DNA from 2 places in the Cylindrospermum stagnale PCC 7417 genome. Region 1 is predicted to be linked to the other one. Evidence: riboswitches for the same ligand, from Rfam matches in the RefSeq annotation. Region 1 holds a riboswitch; the other holds the start of a gene.
What was found. Region 1 has a riboswitch for cyclic di-AMP ahead of CYLST_RS10590 (universal stress protein). Riboswitches for the same ligand answer to the same signal wherever they lie in the genome.

Region 1 (7,608 bases):
CATCAGTGTCCAACGCCCGTACTGTTCGGTTTTTTTTGTACCCGCGCTTTGATCTGTTGAGGTTGTAAATGGTATTTCAACTTAATTTAGCTGCAATCGTGGCGGTTGCTGGACAATTTGCATGGAAAAAGGCAAAACCTGTGATTTTTCGGGATGTCTTCTTATTTCCTGTCTTAGGATTTTTGGGAATAATTTTGTTGTGGTGGGTGGTAGCACTTGCCAATCACGATGTAATGCCCACTCCACCAGAAGCTCTAATTGCTAATCTGGACTACATTTTAAACCCGTTTTACGAACGAGGCCCGGGAGACTTGGGAATTGGTTGGTTATTAATAGCAAGTTTGCGGCGGGTATTAGTGGGGTTTCTGTTGGGTGCAGTAGTTGCTATTCCCCTGGGATTCTGCATTGGTATGTCTAGACAAGCAATGCTAGCTTTCAATCCGATCATTCAGATTTTTAAACCCGTATCGCCCCTAGCTTGGTTGCCGATATCTTTAGCCATTTTCAATTTAGCAGACCCTTCAGCTATTTTTGTCATCTTCATTACCTCCCTTTGGCCGACAATTATTAATACTGCTTTGGGAGTTTCTAGCGTTTCTCAAGATTATTTAGATGTGGCACGGGTGTTAGAAATGCCCAGTTGGCGGCGGATTACTAAAATTATTTGGCCAGCGAGTTTGCCATATATTTTTACAGGTTTGCGAATTAGTTTAGGAATTGCTTGGTTGGTAATTGTCGCCGTAGAAATGCTCACCGGCGGTGTTGGAATCGGCTTTTTTGTCTGGGATGAATGGAGCCGTTTAAATCTTAGTTCAGTCTTTCTCGCTGTGTTGGTAATTGGCGTAACTGGGTTAATTCTGGATTTTGCTGTGGGGAAAATTGAAGAGTTAGTCACCCACCGTCCGAAAACTTCTAAATAACAAAATTTGTCTGATGCCAAGATGATTCTTCCAACCCACGCCAGCTCGTACAACTCTCTCGGCAGTCCGCACAACTTTGGTCACATGAGTAAGCGGCTACCTTAGGAAAATACGCTCTTCAACTGACTCTCCTTTAAAAGCAGGGGGCTAAATTGTTTCATTACCTCATTGAAAAGGGGAAATATTTGATTCCATTAGCTCCTTTAAAAGGGGGTCAACCCGTGGGGTATCTTATCTGAACCGTATTGGGCGCGAGCCTATTTATAAATAATTGATAGCTATAACCATGAGTGAAAATAATTGGACTCGACGGGACTTTATTCAGGCAATAGGAGCAACAACAGCGGGAATATCCCTATCCTCTTGTGGAATATCAGGAGATAAATCTGTTAAAGGACTAACTGAACAAGCCTTAGCTGTGGAACCAGTAGTCAGACCCCAAGACTTAGAAAAACCCAACATTAGCGTTGGTTATGTGCCTGTTAATGATTGTGCGCCATTTGCGATCGCCTGGAAAAAAGGTTTTTTCCGCAAATACGGTTTAAACGTCCAACTCAATCGGGAAGCCAGTTGGGCTACCTCCCGCGACGGGCTGATTTTTGGTCGTCTGGATGCTGCACCTGTAGTATCCGGTGCCGTCACCAATGCCAGAGTTGGTGCTGAAGGCGCACGCCGTGCCCCCCTTTGTGCAGCTATGGTAATTCACCGCCACGGTAACGCCATGACGATGAACAAAGATATGTGGAATTTTGGGATACGCCCCTGGTACGAATACCAACAAAAGTATGGTGATGGAGCGCTGGAAGCCTTTGGGCGCGATTTCCGGAACTACTTTGACAAGCAGCCCCCAGAAAGAAAAATCTGGGCAGTAGTGCTGAGTTCTGCCATTTACGAATACTTTGTCCGCTACGTAGCCGCCGCCGCTGGTGTCGATCCCCTGAAGGAATTTCGGGTGATTATCGTTTCCCCACCGCAAATGCTCACCAACATGAGAATCGACGCGATGCAGGCTTACATGGTGGCGGAACCTTGGAACACCAGAGCAATTACAGGTAATGAAGGTATTGGTTTCACCTTTGCCCAAGGAAAAGAAGTCTGGGCAGGACACCCAGATCGACTGCTAGCGGTGATGGAATCTTTCATCGACAACTATCCCAAAACCTATCGTTCCCTAGTCAAGGCGATGATTGAAGCTTGCCAGTATTGCAGCAAACCGGAAAACCGCCAAGAAGTAGCCGAACTGATTACAGGCCGCTCCTTTACCGGTGCAAAACCCAAAAATCCAGGCGACCCCATCACCAAGTTTACCGCTCCCGGAATTCTTGGTAATTACAACTATGGTGGGTTTGATGGCAAAGACCGCACTATCAAAGCTGCTGACACGACAATTTTCTTTGATATACCTAGCAACGTCGCCCAAGAGCCAGGAGAACACTCAACATTTTTATGGAGATCCAGAAGTATCTGGCTGATGACTCAAGCAGCTCGCTGGGGACAGATCAAGACTGTTCCCAAAAATGCCAATGAAGTAGCTGAAAAAGGCTGGAGAACAGATTTATATCGGGAAATAGCCGCTGAAATGGGAATTGAGTGTCCCAAGAATGATTATAAAGTCGAACCTCCAGAAGTATTCATCGATAACAAAGGCTTTGACCCCAGTGATCCAGTGGGATATCTCAATAGTTTTACCATCAGGGCTAACGCGCCCACTCGCTTATTCATGTCTTAAGTATCAAGTGCCAATAGTGACTAATAACTAAATTTTTCCGGAGAATTTGATCATGAAATATACCTCATTTCCAGAAGATACTTATCAAGAAGTTATGACCCGTAATGGATTTTTAGAAATTGAAGATTTGATCAAGTCATATCCGACACCAGACAAAGATGATTTTGTCGTTCTCAATGGTGTGAATCTTACAATTAATGAAGATGAGTATATTTCTGTCATTGGTCACTCTGGCTGTGGCAAATCAACACTACTTAAGATTATTGGCGGTTTTGAAAAAGCTACTTCTGGCTCAGTAAGGCTAGATGGAAAAGAAATCCGCAAGCCAGGTGCAGAGAGGATGATGGTATTTCAGAATTATTCGCTGCTACCTTGGTTAACTGTGCGAGAAAATATCCGGTTAGCTGTAGATGAAGTGATAAAAAAGGCTAGTCGTGCCGAAAAAATTAGCCTTGTAAATGAACACTTGGCAATGGTAAACTTAACAGCGGCAGCCGATAAGTATCCCGATGAAATTTCTGGAGGTATGAAACAACGGGTGGGTATTGCTAGAGCCTTGGCAATTCGTCCAAAAATGTTATTGATGGATGAACCTTTCGGGGCACTGGATGCACTAACTCGCTCTAAATTGCAGCGGCAGGTATTGGATATCTGGGAAAATCATCGCCAAGCTGTGATGATGATTACTCACGATGTAGACGAAGCAATTTATATGTCTGACCGCATCGTTTTGATGACCAATGGGCCAGCTGCTAACATAGGAGAAATTTTAGAAGTTCCCTTTGAGCGTCCACGCGATCGTAGTGCCATGCGAAACACAAAAGAATATTTTGACCTTCGCAACCACGCCTTGAATTTTCTTGACCGATATTTTACTCAAGATGAGTAAAATGGATTATCATTTTTAAGTGGGTAGCCTAATTCAAATTTATCAAATCTAAATTTGAAGCGGAGGAACCAAAATATGGGGCTAATCTTAATGAGAGACACCTTCCAGTCTTAGCCCGTCAGCTAACTCCGTCGGCAATGGAAGGAACCCCCAAAATAGTGGCTGTAATATCAGTTTTTATTGGGGTTTCCTTAATCAATTTGAGATTTTAGATTACGGTTTATTTCGTTTAATCCAAAATCTATAATTGGTTGGCCTGCTTCTCGTTCGTTATTCATTTCATAGAGAGAAGTTAAAGCTGTGAAAATTAAGCCAATGTTAGCGCGCTTGCAAAGTGCCATAGGTCGAGATGACTTAATTGAACAAATGGTATTGCTGCCTGAGCCAAAAAAACCTTTTTCTAAAAGAACCTCGAAAGCAAAATCAGTCAACTTAATTGTTGCCTACGATGCTTCACCCAACAGTCACACAGCCCTAGATATCGCTTTTTGGATTGCTCATCAAACGCGTTTAGCTACCAACGCTCAGGTCACAGTTCAAGCCGTTTATGTAGTAGAAGAAAATCCTAGCAATCAGTATTTAGATATCTTCAGCTTTGACAAAAATCAATTGCCATTAGAGTGTCCGGTTAGCGATATCTCAAAGTCGGTCACACAGGTTCTAACTCAACCAAAACTAACGGCAATTGCCACGCATCTACAACGAGAATCTTTAACTCCCATCAAACAAGCTGATAGAATTCTCTGGCAAGCACGAACTCTAGCTGAAGAATGGCAGGGTGGTTTCCAGTCTCATTTGCGGTTTGGCTGTATTAGTACAGAACTTAAAAAAGTTGTTGAATCAGAAGCTGCCGATATCCTGTTTATGGGCTGTAAATCTGTTACTCATCCGATGATTGAGACATTAGGTGCTAATTTCCCCTGCGCTGTCTTGGGTATTCCCAATTGTATTGATGAATAAATTTCAGTCAACAGACCGTTGGTGCAAATATCTAATACACCACCCAATACTTTTCGGTTAGTGATGAAAAGCTAAAGCAGATTCTCCCCAACCCTCCTTGGATAGCAGGGCTGTTTCCTTTATTCAAAGGCTCATAATGTCAAGGGTTGATCTTAGCGGTTGCTTTTAATTTTCTGGGTTGAAATGGAGGTTTTTCCCGAATTTTATTCCCGAAATTTATCACTAATGATATTGACAAAGCCTCCCCGCTTGTCGAATGAAACAGCCCTGCCCTCGACAAGTGGATATCTCGATCATGGGTGCATTATCTACACAACTGCGGAAATTATTTAGTGATAGTAAAGAATTTAACTCTGATCTAACTTTTGGCAAACAAACAGTCTACCAAGAACGAGAAATCATACCTAATAATTTCTCGTTGATTTCTATAGAAGAGAAGTTTGCAGTTGAGTTCAATATAGACCTTACCCTCAATCGCCCTGAAAAGGGGAGCTAAAAAGTGAAGAATGACCTCCGGAGAAGGGAAATCACCGGAGGCTTTGAACAAAGACATTGGAATAGCTGACTAGTCTATATATAAATAAATCTTGTTTACAAATCTGTTCCCTCCATCTAAAGGATGGGTCAAATTAAGTTCGTAAATCATTCTGAAGATATAGGGCAGAATACTTTTCAACTTCCTAGAGATTGATTTGCTGTTTCTGAGTTAAACACATAGCAATTAGCTTTTCGTAATAAGCTGCTTCATTGATAAAAATAGGCCAAACTGTTGATTTTCCCTCATAAACAAGCGTTTTACCCTCAAAGGTGAGAAACATTGGCTCTCCTGGACTCAATGGTTCATAATCTCTGTCTTGCAGTTGTGGATGAATCATCCCCAAAATGGAACCATCCTCTTGTTTTGGGTAGTCTATGCTCGACAAGTGGTGATAGACTGACAGTGTTTCCCCCGTTGATAAAATTTTGCCTTCGTTGAACCGCTCAAGATAGTCTAGAACTTGATGCACCAGTTCTTCTGTTTGTTGAAACAAATCTGCTTTTAAAATGCCTTGGGCAATAGGGCCAACCTCTATTGCAAAACCCAATTCACACAAGGAATTAAGGAAGGGATTTTCTACAACTGATGAGAAAGAACAGCGATAAATTTTAACTAACGGGTTGACATGGCTCAAATAAGCAGCTAGTTTCAAGTTGAAGGGATGGCTGTTTACCAGAATAATTGTCAGCCCCATATTACTTGTAGTGCTGTGTAAATCTAAAATAAAATCTACCTGTTTATCTCGATTTGATAACAGCATATTTTGAATTGATTTAGCTCGCAATTCTTCGTAACTTCCTAGAGTTGGATCTTGCAGTTTTTGCTGGAGAAAACAACGGTTTAAATCTTGATCTATGTATCGTCTCCCGGCGGCAAAAGCTTTAGGGTTTGCTAGCAGGGTTACAGTCTCGAAACTAGGTCTGGTAATTAGCTTAGGAAACTGGGCAAACTTTTGAATTAGATAAGCTCCGGTGAACTCATTGCCATGAGTTCCGCCAACAATTGCCACTCGATTAATCTTGTTCATCATGGCACTAACTCTGGAATGCAACCATTGAGGAATCTGTTTTTAGAGTAACTTAACTTTCTCAGGGGATTTTCGCAAGCTAGTTTTTTTGTTATGCCGAAATTTTGCCGGAACAGCCAAAATTTTATTGAATAGGGCTATATACTGAACCATTTATACAGAAAGCAGGGCATCAGATAGATGTACCCCCTCTGAGATAACGTCTGGTGACAAAGCCGCTTTAGGGATACCCTAGAGCGGTTTTGTATTGCAAAAATAAAAAATCTGTGAATAAATTGTTGCTATATCTTGTTTAGCGACATCTCTAAAATGCGAGAACTTTACCCATTAATCGAACCCTACCGAGAAGGTAATTTACAGGTTTCTGACCTCCACACTATTCATTTTGAAGAATCAGGTAATCCCCAAGGACAGCCAATTGTTTTACTACATGGTGGACCTGGTGGTGGATGTCCACCCTTTTATCGGCAATATTTCCACCCAGAAAAATGGCGTTTGATAATGTTTGATCAACGCGGTTGTGGCCAAAGTAAACCCCATGCTGAATTGCGAGAAAATACCACTTGGGATTTAGTCGGTGATATCGAAAAATTGCGGGAATATTTAGGTATTGAAAAGTGGGTATTATTTGGTGGTAGTTGGGGGAGTACGCTGTCATTAGCCTACAGTCAAACCCATCCCTCTCGCTGCACAGGTTTAATTCTGCGTGGCATTTTTATGTTGAGACAAAAAGAATTGCGCTGGTTTTATCAAGAGGGTGCTAGCTATATTTTTCCTGATGCTTGGGAAGAATATCTTAAACCAATTCCTCTTGATGAACGGGAGGATATGATTTCAGCTTATTATAAACGCTTGACTAGTCCAGATTTGCAAATTCAACTAGAAGCAGCGCGTGCTTGGTCAATTTGGGAGGGGAGTACAAGTAAGCTTTTTGTAGATCCAGAACTCAAGCAAAAGTTTGGTGATGATAAATTTGCTGCGGCTTTTGCGCGGATAGAATGCCATTATTTTATGAATAAGGGATTTTTAGAATCAGAAAATCAATTACTTTTGAATGTATCCCGCATCCGTCACATTCCGGCTGTAATTGTTCAGGGACGCTATGATGTGGTTTGTCCGATGATATCGGCTTGGGAATTACACCAAGCTTGGCCGGAGGCTGAATTTATTGTTGTTCCTGATGCTGGACACTCGATGAGTGAACCAGGGATACGCAGCGCTTTGATTGATTATACAGATAAGTTTGCTCTTTTGTAAGTCGCCTATTTGGTTGCAGAGATAAATGGCGATCGCATTTCGCGATCGCTTTTTATTGGACATCTCCGAAAAAGAATGTAGAGTAGAGACGTTCCATGGAACGTCTCTACAAGGGTTCCAGATAACGCATATTTAATTCTCGGAGATGTCTATTATTCACAACCAGATCAGGACAATCTAATTAATTATTTACCGTTCTATTTTCTGTGGAAACTCAGGGACTAACAAAGATTTATCTAATTCACCTTGTTCATTATAAAATTTCATTTCACCTTGTTCATTACATAA
Region 2 (9,743 bases), 900 kb from region 1:
TTGGCGCACTCACTCATAAAACCTATGGGATTGCGGGTGTATTCAGATACTACACCCATTAACCAGTGATGTTTTGGTCCTGGGGGGTAATTTGGGTCAATCTTCGCTTTAGATGCTAAAACCATATAAATTCACCCTTTTTAAGCAAAAGTTTGGTAGATAGGTGCAGATATCTTTCAATTCTAGTTATTCAGTTAGAATAACCTAGATTGTTTAAGTACGGTTTCACCTTAAAGGGTTATTTTAGTCGCTGTTCTATACCAATATTGCCCTGTAAGCCGCCGGTATGTATTAAGAGGATGCGATCGCCTTTTTGGAAAAATCCCTGCTGTAATAAATCCATAACCCCAAAAAACATCTTTGCGGTATATACGTAATCTAGGGGTATGTTGTAATCCTTTGTGAATTGCTGGGCAAACTGCAATAACTGATCATTCACCTTGGCATAACCGCCGAAGTGATAATCACACACCAGTTCCCAAGATGCTGGAGTGCTATTTGGTGCAGGCATCCCAGAATCGAGGTAATTTGTGAGTAGATTGCCGATTTCCGCCGCGAGAAAGTCGCCATTTTTCAACACAGGAAAGGCGATCGCATTTTGTCCTTGATGCAGTGATAGCGCCATCCCAGCCAAAGTTGTACCCGTGCCGCAGGCTACACATACCGTATCAACCGCCCCCACTGCCTCGATTATTTCCATACAGCCACGCACACCATTAAGGTTGCTACCACCTTCCGGAATAATAAACACCTCACCAAATTGTTGTCTCAGTTCTGCCTGTAACTCTACTGTCTGCCGTTGGCGGTACCTTTCCCGGTTAAGGTAAACTAACTGCATCCCCTGCTGTACAGCAAAACTCAACGTCGAATTTAGCGGTAGTCTCTCCTCCCCACGAATCACCCCAATAGTGCGGAATCCCAAAAGATTACCAGCCGCAGCAGTAGCAAAAATATGGTTAGAATAAGCACCCCCAAAAGTGAGCAGCGTCGTCAAATTTTTCTGCTTTGCTTCCAGCAAGTTATACTTCAACTTAAACCATTTATTGCCATTAACCCACGGGTGCATCAGGTCGAGGCGCAGCACATCCAAAGCAACACCAGCATGATGGGCAATTTCGCTATTGATTCGCTGTATTGGCGGCGGAACAAAGATTGACGACATAATATTAGAAAGGCAATAGACATCTCTCTTAAAAATGTAGAGACATTGCATGCAACGCCTCTACAAGGGTTCTGCATAATGCATATCTAATTTTCACTGCTATATCTAAATATTGCCGCGAAAATCTATACTAGCAAAGGTAGACCTGTGAACCTTGTCCATAGATATAGCTCAACTCGTTGTTTTCCGGCTGATTATCCACATCAAACAATGTATGGCTAAAATTATTGACTCTATCACTGAAGAACTGCAAGCATTTATTGCAGCTCAACACCTGTTCTTTGTTGGTTCCGCACCTCTAGATCCTACAGGTCACGTTAACCTTTCTCCCAAAGGTTTAGAAAGCTTTCGCATCCTCTCTCCCCACCGTGTAGCTTATCTAGATTTGACAGGTAGTGGTAATGAAACCTCAGCCCATATTCAAGAAAATGGGCGAATTACCTTCATGTTTTGCGCCTTTGATGGCCCCCCATCTATCCTCCGTCTCTATGGTCGGGGATACACAATTTTACCAGATTCCCCCGACTGGAACTCCCTGTATCCTCTGTTTGAGCCGATTCCTGGAACTCGTCAAATTATTGTGGCGGATATAGAACGTGTGCAGACTTCCTGTGGTTTTGCTGTCCCACTTTATGAATACCAAGGACAGCGAGAAACTTTAGTAAATTGGGCTATTAAAAAAGGCGAACAGGGAATTAAAGACTATCATCAGCAGAAAAATCTCACCAGCATTGACGGCTTAAAAACTCCACTGAGTAAATTAACCTAGGTTTCGTAACAGCAGAATAGAGATATGGATAAATCAATTTATGTAATTCGTCCACTCACACAAGAAGATGAGCCATTTCTTTGGCGAATGCTCTATGAAGCAACACAAATGTCAGAAGAAAACCTGACAATAAATGATGCCATGAATCATCCTGATTTGACCAAATATGTGAAAAACTGGGGCTGTGAAAATGATCTGGGTGTTGTTGCTACTTTATTAAGTAATCATCTGCCAGTAGGAGCAGCTTGGTTACGTTTGCTGACAGGTGAAAATCAGGGATATGGTTATGTTGATCACCAAACTCCAGAACTCGCAATCGCAGTTCTGCCCGAATATAGAAATCAAGGAATTGGCACACAGTTAATTAAGCATTTGTTACCAGCCGCTAAAGATTTTTATCCATCTATATCACTCAGTGTCAGAAGTTCAAACCCCGCCTTGTCTTTATATCAGCGATGCGGCTGGAAAATTGTGGATGGCAGCAATAGACTCAACCGTGTTGGTGGAATTTCATTCAAAATGAAATTAGATTTTGATTAAGCTAAATTTATGATCACTACTAGAGGTTTTTTTTTGCATTTGCGTAGTAAATTGTATAAAAAATAGCAATAAGTTAGTACAGAAATAACTATTAAACCACAGATGAATACAGTTGAATTTGTACCTCATCCAAATAATATTTGCTATACTTCTTGATGAGAGCTAAACAATTTTACAATTCATTGTCCCTGTTTTTAATTTAAACTTACTCATGAGTTATCAAATTATTCACCAGTTAACGGAAAACCAGATTTTAGAACTTGTGGAATTGTACAAAAACGAGTTTTGGAGTAAAAACCGCACATATCAAGGCGTTGTTAAGATGCTGGCAAACTCAAATATTATTATTGCTTTGGTAGATGAAAACGAACATTTGATTGGTTTTACTCGTGTTTTCACTGATTTTGTCTATCGGGCAATTATTTACGATGTAATTGTTAAGTCTACCCATAGAAAAATCGGTCTTGGTGCTAAATTACTAGATGCAGTGATGAATCATTCTCAGTTGAGTAAGATTGAACATATTTCTCTGTTCTGTTCACCGGAAATGGTTCCATTCTATCAACGCTGGGGCTTTATAAGTGCTGCGGGTAAATTTGAATTAATGTACCAACACAAACAATTACCTCAGGAAGAAACAAAATGATCATTAATCCAGAAAATGTCCCCAGTCGGACAAGTTCAATTTACCCCGCTGAATTTCAGCCTCTGGTAATAGGAAGAGTGAAACAGGCTTTAGGCAATGCGGCAGGATTGAGAAACTTTGGTGTTAATTTAGTTACTCTGGCACCAGGAAGCTGTTCTGCACTCAGACATTGGCACACGAAACAAGATGAGTTTATTTATCTTATTCAAGGTGAAGTGACTTTAGTTACTAATGCAGGAGAGCAAATCCTCAAACCAGGAATGATGGCTGGTTTTGCAGCAGGTAAAGCAGATGGACATCAACTGGTAAATCATTCTCAAGCATTGGTAGTGTATCTGGAAGTTGGGGATAGAACTGCTGATGATGAAGCTTACTATCCAGATGATGACTTGGTTGCCAAATCTGATGCCGGAGGTAATCGCATTTTCACACACCAAGATGGTGCTCTATACGAAACTTAAAACGAAATCAAAGATTTGAAAATATGTCTACGAATGGTATTGAAGATATATCCAATTTTCTCAAAATATCCGATGTAATTGCTACTTCTGGGCAACCAACAGCAAAACAGTTTGCCGTAATCAAACAGTCAGGATATCAATTAATTATAAATTTGGCACTGCCAACTTCAAATAATGCTTTATCTAATGAACAAGAAATTGTGGAATCTCAAGGTATGGAATATGTAAACATTCCTGTGCTTTGGGAAAATCCCACTATTGAGGATCTAACAGAGTTTTTTAGCCTCATGGCAACGAATGCTGATAAAAAAATATTTGTTCACTGTGCTGCCAATATGAGAGTTTCAGCTTTTATGTATCTTTATCGCCGCCTTCATCAAGGTATCAATGAGACAGAGGCAAGGCAAACTTTACATCAAGTTTGGATTCCTAATGAAATTTGGCACAAATTTATTGAGGAGGCAATTGAGTATTTATTTTCCTATACCTTTGGTTGAGGTACTGAGGTAAGCAACTCAACCAAAACTTTAGTAAGGTTTGATTCCACTGTCGTTCTACCTAACCGCTAATTGTTATTAACTTGGACACAAAATATACCGTGATTCAGATCACAATTATTTTGTGGTTCCTCTTGACTTTGCTGATGATCATACATTATTATTTAAGGGAATAAAAATCAGTCTGCCTAATCCATCATTTGCCTTAAAGATACATTATGTATCAAGGTAAATCGGGAACGGAGGAACCAGTTCTGGGGCGAATTTGCTAGAAAGAGAAAGCTAGAGTCAAAAGGATAACAATAATCAAACTTTATCCTTTCGACTTGGTACTTGATCTTTTTCCAGAAGGACATCTCTCAGTCCTAGCCCGTCAGCTAACTTCGTCGGCATTGAGAGGAGATTGAACGAGCAGCGTGATTATTACAAGTAATGCGTTGTTTTCGTCAGTATCCTTGGCTGGTAACTTTGCACTTCGTTGTGCCTGCCCTTGACTCTGAAGTAAATTCTGGCGTCTGAGGCAGGATATAGTTGCCTTGAGGTAAATATCGACTATGTACCACAGTCAAAAGTATCGCGTTGCCCTTATTTCCGTTGATGGTGATCCTACCGCAGACATAGGACAAGAAGAGGCAGGGGGACAAAACGTCTATGTGCGTCAAGTTGGTTATGCATTAGCCGAGCAGGGTTGGCAGGTGGATATGTTCACTCGCTTCAGTAGTTCTGAGCAAGCGGCGATTGTGCAACATAGCCCTAACTGTCGCACGATTCGGTTAAAGGCTGGGCCGGTCGAGTTTATTGGGCGGGATGATTTGTTTGCCCATCTACCAGAATTTGTCGCCGAATTCCGGCGATTCCAACAGCGTCAGGGATACCGTTACTCCCTAGTGCATACAAATTATTGGTTATCCTCTTGGGTAGGCATGGAATTGAAAAAGCATCAGCCGCTGATTCAAGTGCATACTTACCACTCTTTAGGAGCAGTTAAATATAGAACTATTGGCGATGTGCCCGTTATTGCTACCCAACGGTTAGCGGTGGAAAAAGCTTGTTTAGAGACTGTAGACCGTGTAGTTGCGACTAGTCCCCAAGAGCAGAAGCACATGCGGATACTTGTTTCCACCGGAGGGCGAACGGAAATGATCCCCTGTGGTACTGATATTGAGAAATTTGGTGGAATTGAGCGGTCTACAGCAAGGCAGATGTTGGGAATTGCCCCTGATGCGAAGATGGTTCTTTATGTTGGCCGCTTTGATCGCCGCAAAGGAATTGAAACTTTAGTGCGAGCTGTTGCTAAGTCTAGTTTTAGGGGTGAGGGGAAGCTGAAGCTGGTGATCGGTGGTGGTAGTCGTCCTGGCCAAAGTGATGGTTTCGAGCGCGATCGCATTTCTCGCATTGTTGCTGAACTGGGACTAGAAGACCAAACGATCTTTCCTGGTCGCTTAGATGATACCGTTCTCCCCTACTACTACGCCGCCGCTGATGTCTGCGTTGTGCCCAGTCATTACGAACCCTTTGGGTTAGTTCCTGTCGAAGCAATGGCCAGTCAAACACCTGTGGTAGCTAGTAATGTGGGTGGGTTGCAATTTACCGTCGTCCCGGAAGTGACAGGCTTACTTGTTCCTGCCAAAGATCAAGTAGGTTTTGCTGCTGCTATCGACCGGATACTCGCTAACCCAGCTTGGCGAGACGAGTTAGGTGTAGCTGGCAGACAACGGGTAGAAATTGCTTTTAGTTGGTATAGTGTCGCCTCCCGACTGACTCAGCTTTACACACATCTGCTGCCGCCAACTGCAACTAGATCTCAGAACCAACCTCAAATTGCTGCTTAACTTCTACCGAATGCAACACGTTGTCGGGGTAATCAATAGACAGCTTCGGAAAATAATCTAGAGCCGAGAATCCCTACCGATGGAAGGTCTTTACAAAGGTTCTGGATAACGCATATTTAATAGGACTTACGCATCAATTAACAAATGTAGGGGCAATTCATGAATTGCCCCTACGGTAAATCATGGGTTTTACGTCATTTTTGCGTAAGTCCTGTTTAAATTCGGTCGATGTCTAATATTGTTTTGCCCCTACAAATAGACTGTAATTACTCAACCATTAGACAGATATCTAGATTAACGATTTCGCTCCATTGGTCAGAGGGCAGGGATCTGTTAGCTTTATAGAATCAGTTCAGAAGATCAGAAAATAGTCACAAGCCGTGTGATGCCATGCTATTCCAAGACCGACGCTTGGCGGGTCAGTTCTTAGCTGGGGAATTAGCAGCTTATGCTAATCGTTCAGATGTAGTGGTTTTAGGATTGCCAAGGGGTGGTGTACCTGTCGCTTTTGAAGTTGCCAGAGCGATAAATGCACCCTTGGGTGTGTTAGTAGTACGGAAATTGGGTGTACCCGGTCAAAAAGAACTGGCAATGGGAGCGATCGCACCTGGTGGTGTGCGAGTACTCAACGAACAGATTATCAGCGAAGAAAATATCCCCGATGAAGCGATCGCGACAATGGCGCTGCAAGAACAGCGGGAGTTAGAACGACGAGAACGGCTTTATCAAGGAAATCGTCCTTCTCTAGATTTACAGGAACGCACTGTCATTTTAGTAGATGATGGTTTAGCCACGGGTGCAACTATGTTGGCAGCAATTGTGGCTGTAAGAAAACAGCAACCTGCTAAAATCGTGGTTGCAGTACCAGTCGCCGCTCCTCCAACTTACGAAGATTTAGCAGGATTGGTAGACGAAATCGCTTGCATCTCACAACCCAACCCCTTCTATAGTGTTGGTCTTTGGTACGAACAATTTCCGCAAATCACCGATGATGAAGTCTGTGATTTACTCGCCAAGGCGGCAAACAACGGTCAAAAATTATCCCTTGGGACGTAGACAAGCTGTCGAAAAATATGCGACACGAATTAAAAGAAACTGCTTCTCAACTACTGGCTGCAATGCTATCCAACCCCCACATTTACCCGCAAGTTAGTGATGAGGGAGGCTATGGCAAACTAGAACAGCAACTGATGATTGTAGCTGTGGAAATGGCGGAAAACTTAGTTCGGCATATTGAAAATAACCATCCTCAAGGTGAGTAGGAATTAAATTATTGCCGCCAAATTAACCTACATTAATTTTTTTATTAAAGCTATACCCTGGATAGCGATTGCCTTTGGCGCTGCGCTCCACGCGATCGCTACTTTAACTACACTAATCACAATTTTTTAGCTTTTCATCGTAGTGCAAATTAAGTGTTCTATAGATAAAGATAACTTATAGAAACAAAAATTTCAAAGGCATATTATTTTTTATTAAAAGAATAATATTGCTCCAAAAGTCTGTAATTAACAGGCTATTTAAGCTTAGAACTTGTCAAGTTAATATGCTGCAATTATTAACGGTTGCAAGCTAACTTATAGTTGGCACTGCATTCAAAAATAAGGAGAAAATATGATTGCGGAATTACAGTCCATCGCCTGTCTTCTAACATCTAATCCGCTGTCAACGGATGAAGTTGTTCGGAAGCTTGGTTCTGTGGCTCATGATTACGGCGGCAATGTTTTGGTCAGGCCATACGACCCTCAGTTCAAGGAGGCAAACGTGGTGCGGGAGATTGATAGAACTACTTATAAACCCTCAAACATTCCATCCGGGGTAGGGTTAACTCCTGTTAATCCACCACCAGTAGAAAAACTGGTGCAAGGCTTCGGGAAGGGTGACATACTCCTACACTTACTGCGAAGCAGAAGTGTAGGCTTCCAGGACAATCCGGCTATTGCTTAGGAGGCTCTTGGCTTTAAGAACGGAATGCCCTACCGCTCTATTTTTTATATTCAACGCTGCATTATGATCACGGTCAAGACTGCACCCACAATTAGGGCAATCGTGCCAGCGTTCATGCAGTTTTTTAGGAACTTTCACACCACAATTAGAGCAATATTGTGACGTACCTGATGGATTCACTGCGATTACCAATAACCCAGCATTTTCGGCTTTGGTTGTTAGAATTGACAGGAAGCTTGACCATCCAGCATCATGCACAGATTTTGCTAGCATCGAACTAGAAAGAGCTTTGACGTTTAAATCTTCGTGAACTATAACGTCATATTTTTTCAGTAGATTATTGGCAGTTTTAAAGTGAAAGTCTTTGCGCTTATCGGCTACTTTTTTGTGTTGTTTGGCAACTTGCTTGATAGATTTTTGGCGCCGATTACTTCCTTTTTTACGACGCGAAACACGCTTTTGAATGACGCGCAATCGCTTCTGAGATTTACGGTAATGCTGAGGGATTGGGACAACATCACCATTGGAAGTTGTCAAAAATTCCTTTAAGCCAAGGTCGATACCCGTGATTAAATCCGCATTGAAATCAGGCTTAATATTCGGGACTGTCGGATCTTCAAGACTCAAGGTCAAATAATAACCATCAGCTTTTTTTGTTACTGATGCGGTTTTAATTTTAAATCCGTCAGGTATTGGGCGATGCAAGATAACTTTAACTATGCCGAACATTGGTAAAGTTATTAAATTACCTTGCAAACACCCATCTTTCATCTGTGGATATGTAAATGTGCGATAACGGTCACGGGGCTTAAATCTCGGCTTACCACTACGTTTGCCATTGCTATCACCTTTTAAAAAACGGTCAAATGTCACCTTCACTCGTTTAACTATGTCCTGTAGAACCTGCGAGTAAATTTCACCGTACCAAGGATGAGTTTTTTTAAGCTGCGGTAGCGTTTTCTTTTGTGAATAATAGTCTGGGTTATCCCGCAATTCTGGTATATGGCAGACAATAGGACAGGCATTAATCGATGAACGATTACGCTCATACCAATCAAATCTATCAGCCAACAGATAGTTGTACTGAGCGCATAGCATAGCCAGCCATCTGTCTATCTCTAAGGCTTGTTTTGCTGTTGGTCGTAGTTTGTATTGGTACGCTGTCCTCACTTGTCTATCCTCAACTATCAAGACTATAATCCCATAAAAGTGACAACAACGGGTAGACAAATGTGAAAACTACTAGATTAAATGTCAGGATGTCTGAGCGTAGATTGAACAAACTTCACTCTTATGCTGTAATGAAAGATAAAACAGTCACGCAGATAGTAGAAGACTGGGTTGATAGACTGCCAAATCTACTTGTGTTGAGCGGAGTCGAAACAGAGAGTGTTAAAAATAACGCTGACCCCCTTAGAGTCAAGGAATAGCGGATTGAATTAGTCGGAGGTCGCGTTATTTTTAACCACCTTATATCTCACCACAGAAGGTCGTACCGTTTCAGTGGGAGGCTTACGGCGAAATAGCTAAACGAGTTGCTTACAATAGACATCTCCCACAGCAGATAATTTTTCACCTTAATCTGCCTGGACAACCATACACGGTGGCTCTGATTGCTCAGGTCAAGTATAACCGAGCTATGAGGATCACATTACGACGGGACAAACAAACGCTTGTAGAGAAAAGTTCAGTTTTATTGCATTGTCGTTAGTGTTCTGTTGACACACACCCCCGAAGTCCAGCACGGGGGCTTGACGCTTCATGAGTCCTAGGCAACTGCTCTCCGGCACGCTAGGCCAATGCCACCCCCCGTTCCGCTAGGTGTCACAGATTTACCCGTGATGGAACGAGCGAGCTGCAAATGCTCTTGCAGCGTCGGCAAAGTTTTA

Region 2: it holds a riboswitch for cyclic di-AMP, as region 1 does, so the genes downstream of both, CYLST_RS07150 (glycosyltransferase) here and CYLST_RS10590 (universal stress protein) in region 1, are expected to answer to the same signal.

What each region holds. Positions count from the first base shown of each region.
Region 1 covers NC_019757.1:2,613,305-2,620,912, reverse strand. Annotated here, with positions in the region: gene ntrB (nitrate ABC transporter permease) at 69-920, shown strand; gene CYLST_RS10600 (ABC transporter substrate-binding protein) at 1,207-2,649, shown strand; gene CYLST_RS10595 (ABC transporter ATP-binding protein) at 2,702-3,538, shown strand; cyclic di-AMP (ydaO/yuaA leader) riboswitch at 3,569-3,687, shown strand; gene CYLST_RS10590 (universal stress protein) at 3,854-4,498, shown strand; gene CYLST_RS10585 (hypothetical protein) at 4,794-4,994, shown strand; gene CYLST_RS10580 (aspartoacylase) at 5,179-6,063, opposite strand; gene pip (prolyl aminopeptidase) at 6,373-7,320, shown strand; gene CYLST_RS10570 (Uma2 family endonuclease) at 7,510-7,608, opposite strand, start outside.
Region 2 covers NC_019757.1:1,711,692-1,721,434, reverse strand. Annotated here, with positions in the region: gene CYLST_RS07185 (cytochrome P450) at 1-125, opposite strand, end outside; gene CYLST_RS07180 (1-aminocyclopropane-1-carboxylate deaminase/D-cysteine desulfhydrase) at 239-1,162, opposite strand; gene CYLST_RS07175 (pyridoxamine 5'-phosphate oxidase family protein) at 1,377-1,931, shown strand; gene CYLST_RS07170 (GNAT family N-acetyltransferase) at 1,956-2,471, shown strand; gene CYLST_RS07165 (GNAT family N-acetyltransferase) at 2,683-3,117, shown strand; gene CYLST_RS07160 (cupin domain-containing protein) at 3,114-3,578, shown strand; gene CYLST_RS07155 (protein tyrosine phosphatase family protein) at 3,602-4,075, shown strand; cyclic di-AMP (ydaO/yuaA leader) riboswitch at 4,267-4,482, shown strand; gene CYLST_RS07150 (glycosyltransferase) at 4,630-5,907, shown strand; gene CYLST_RS07145 (phosphoribosyltransferase) at 6,298-6,963, shown strand; gene CYLST_RS07140 (hypothetical protein) at 6,981-7,169, shown strand; gene CYLST_RS07135 (RNA-guided endonuclease InsQ/TnpB family protein) at 7,804-9,024, opposite strand; gene CYLST_RS36720 (hypothetical protein) at 9,087-9,284, shown strand; gene CYLST_RS07125 (DUF4142 domain-containing protein) at 9,623-9,743, opposite strand, start outside.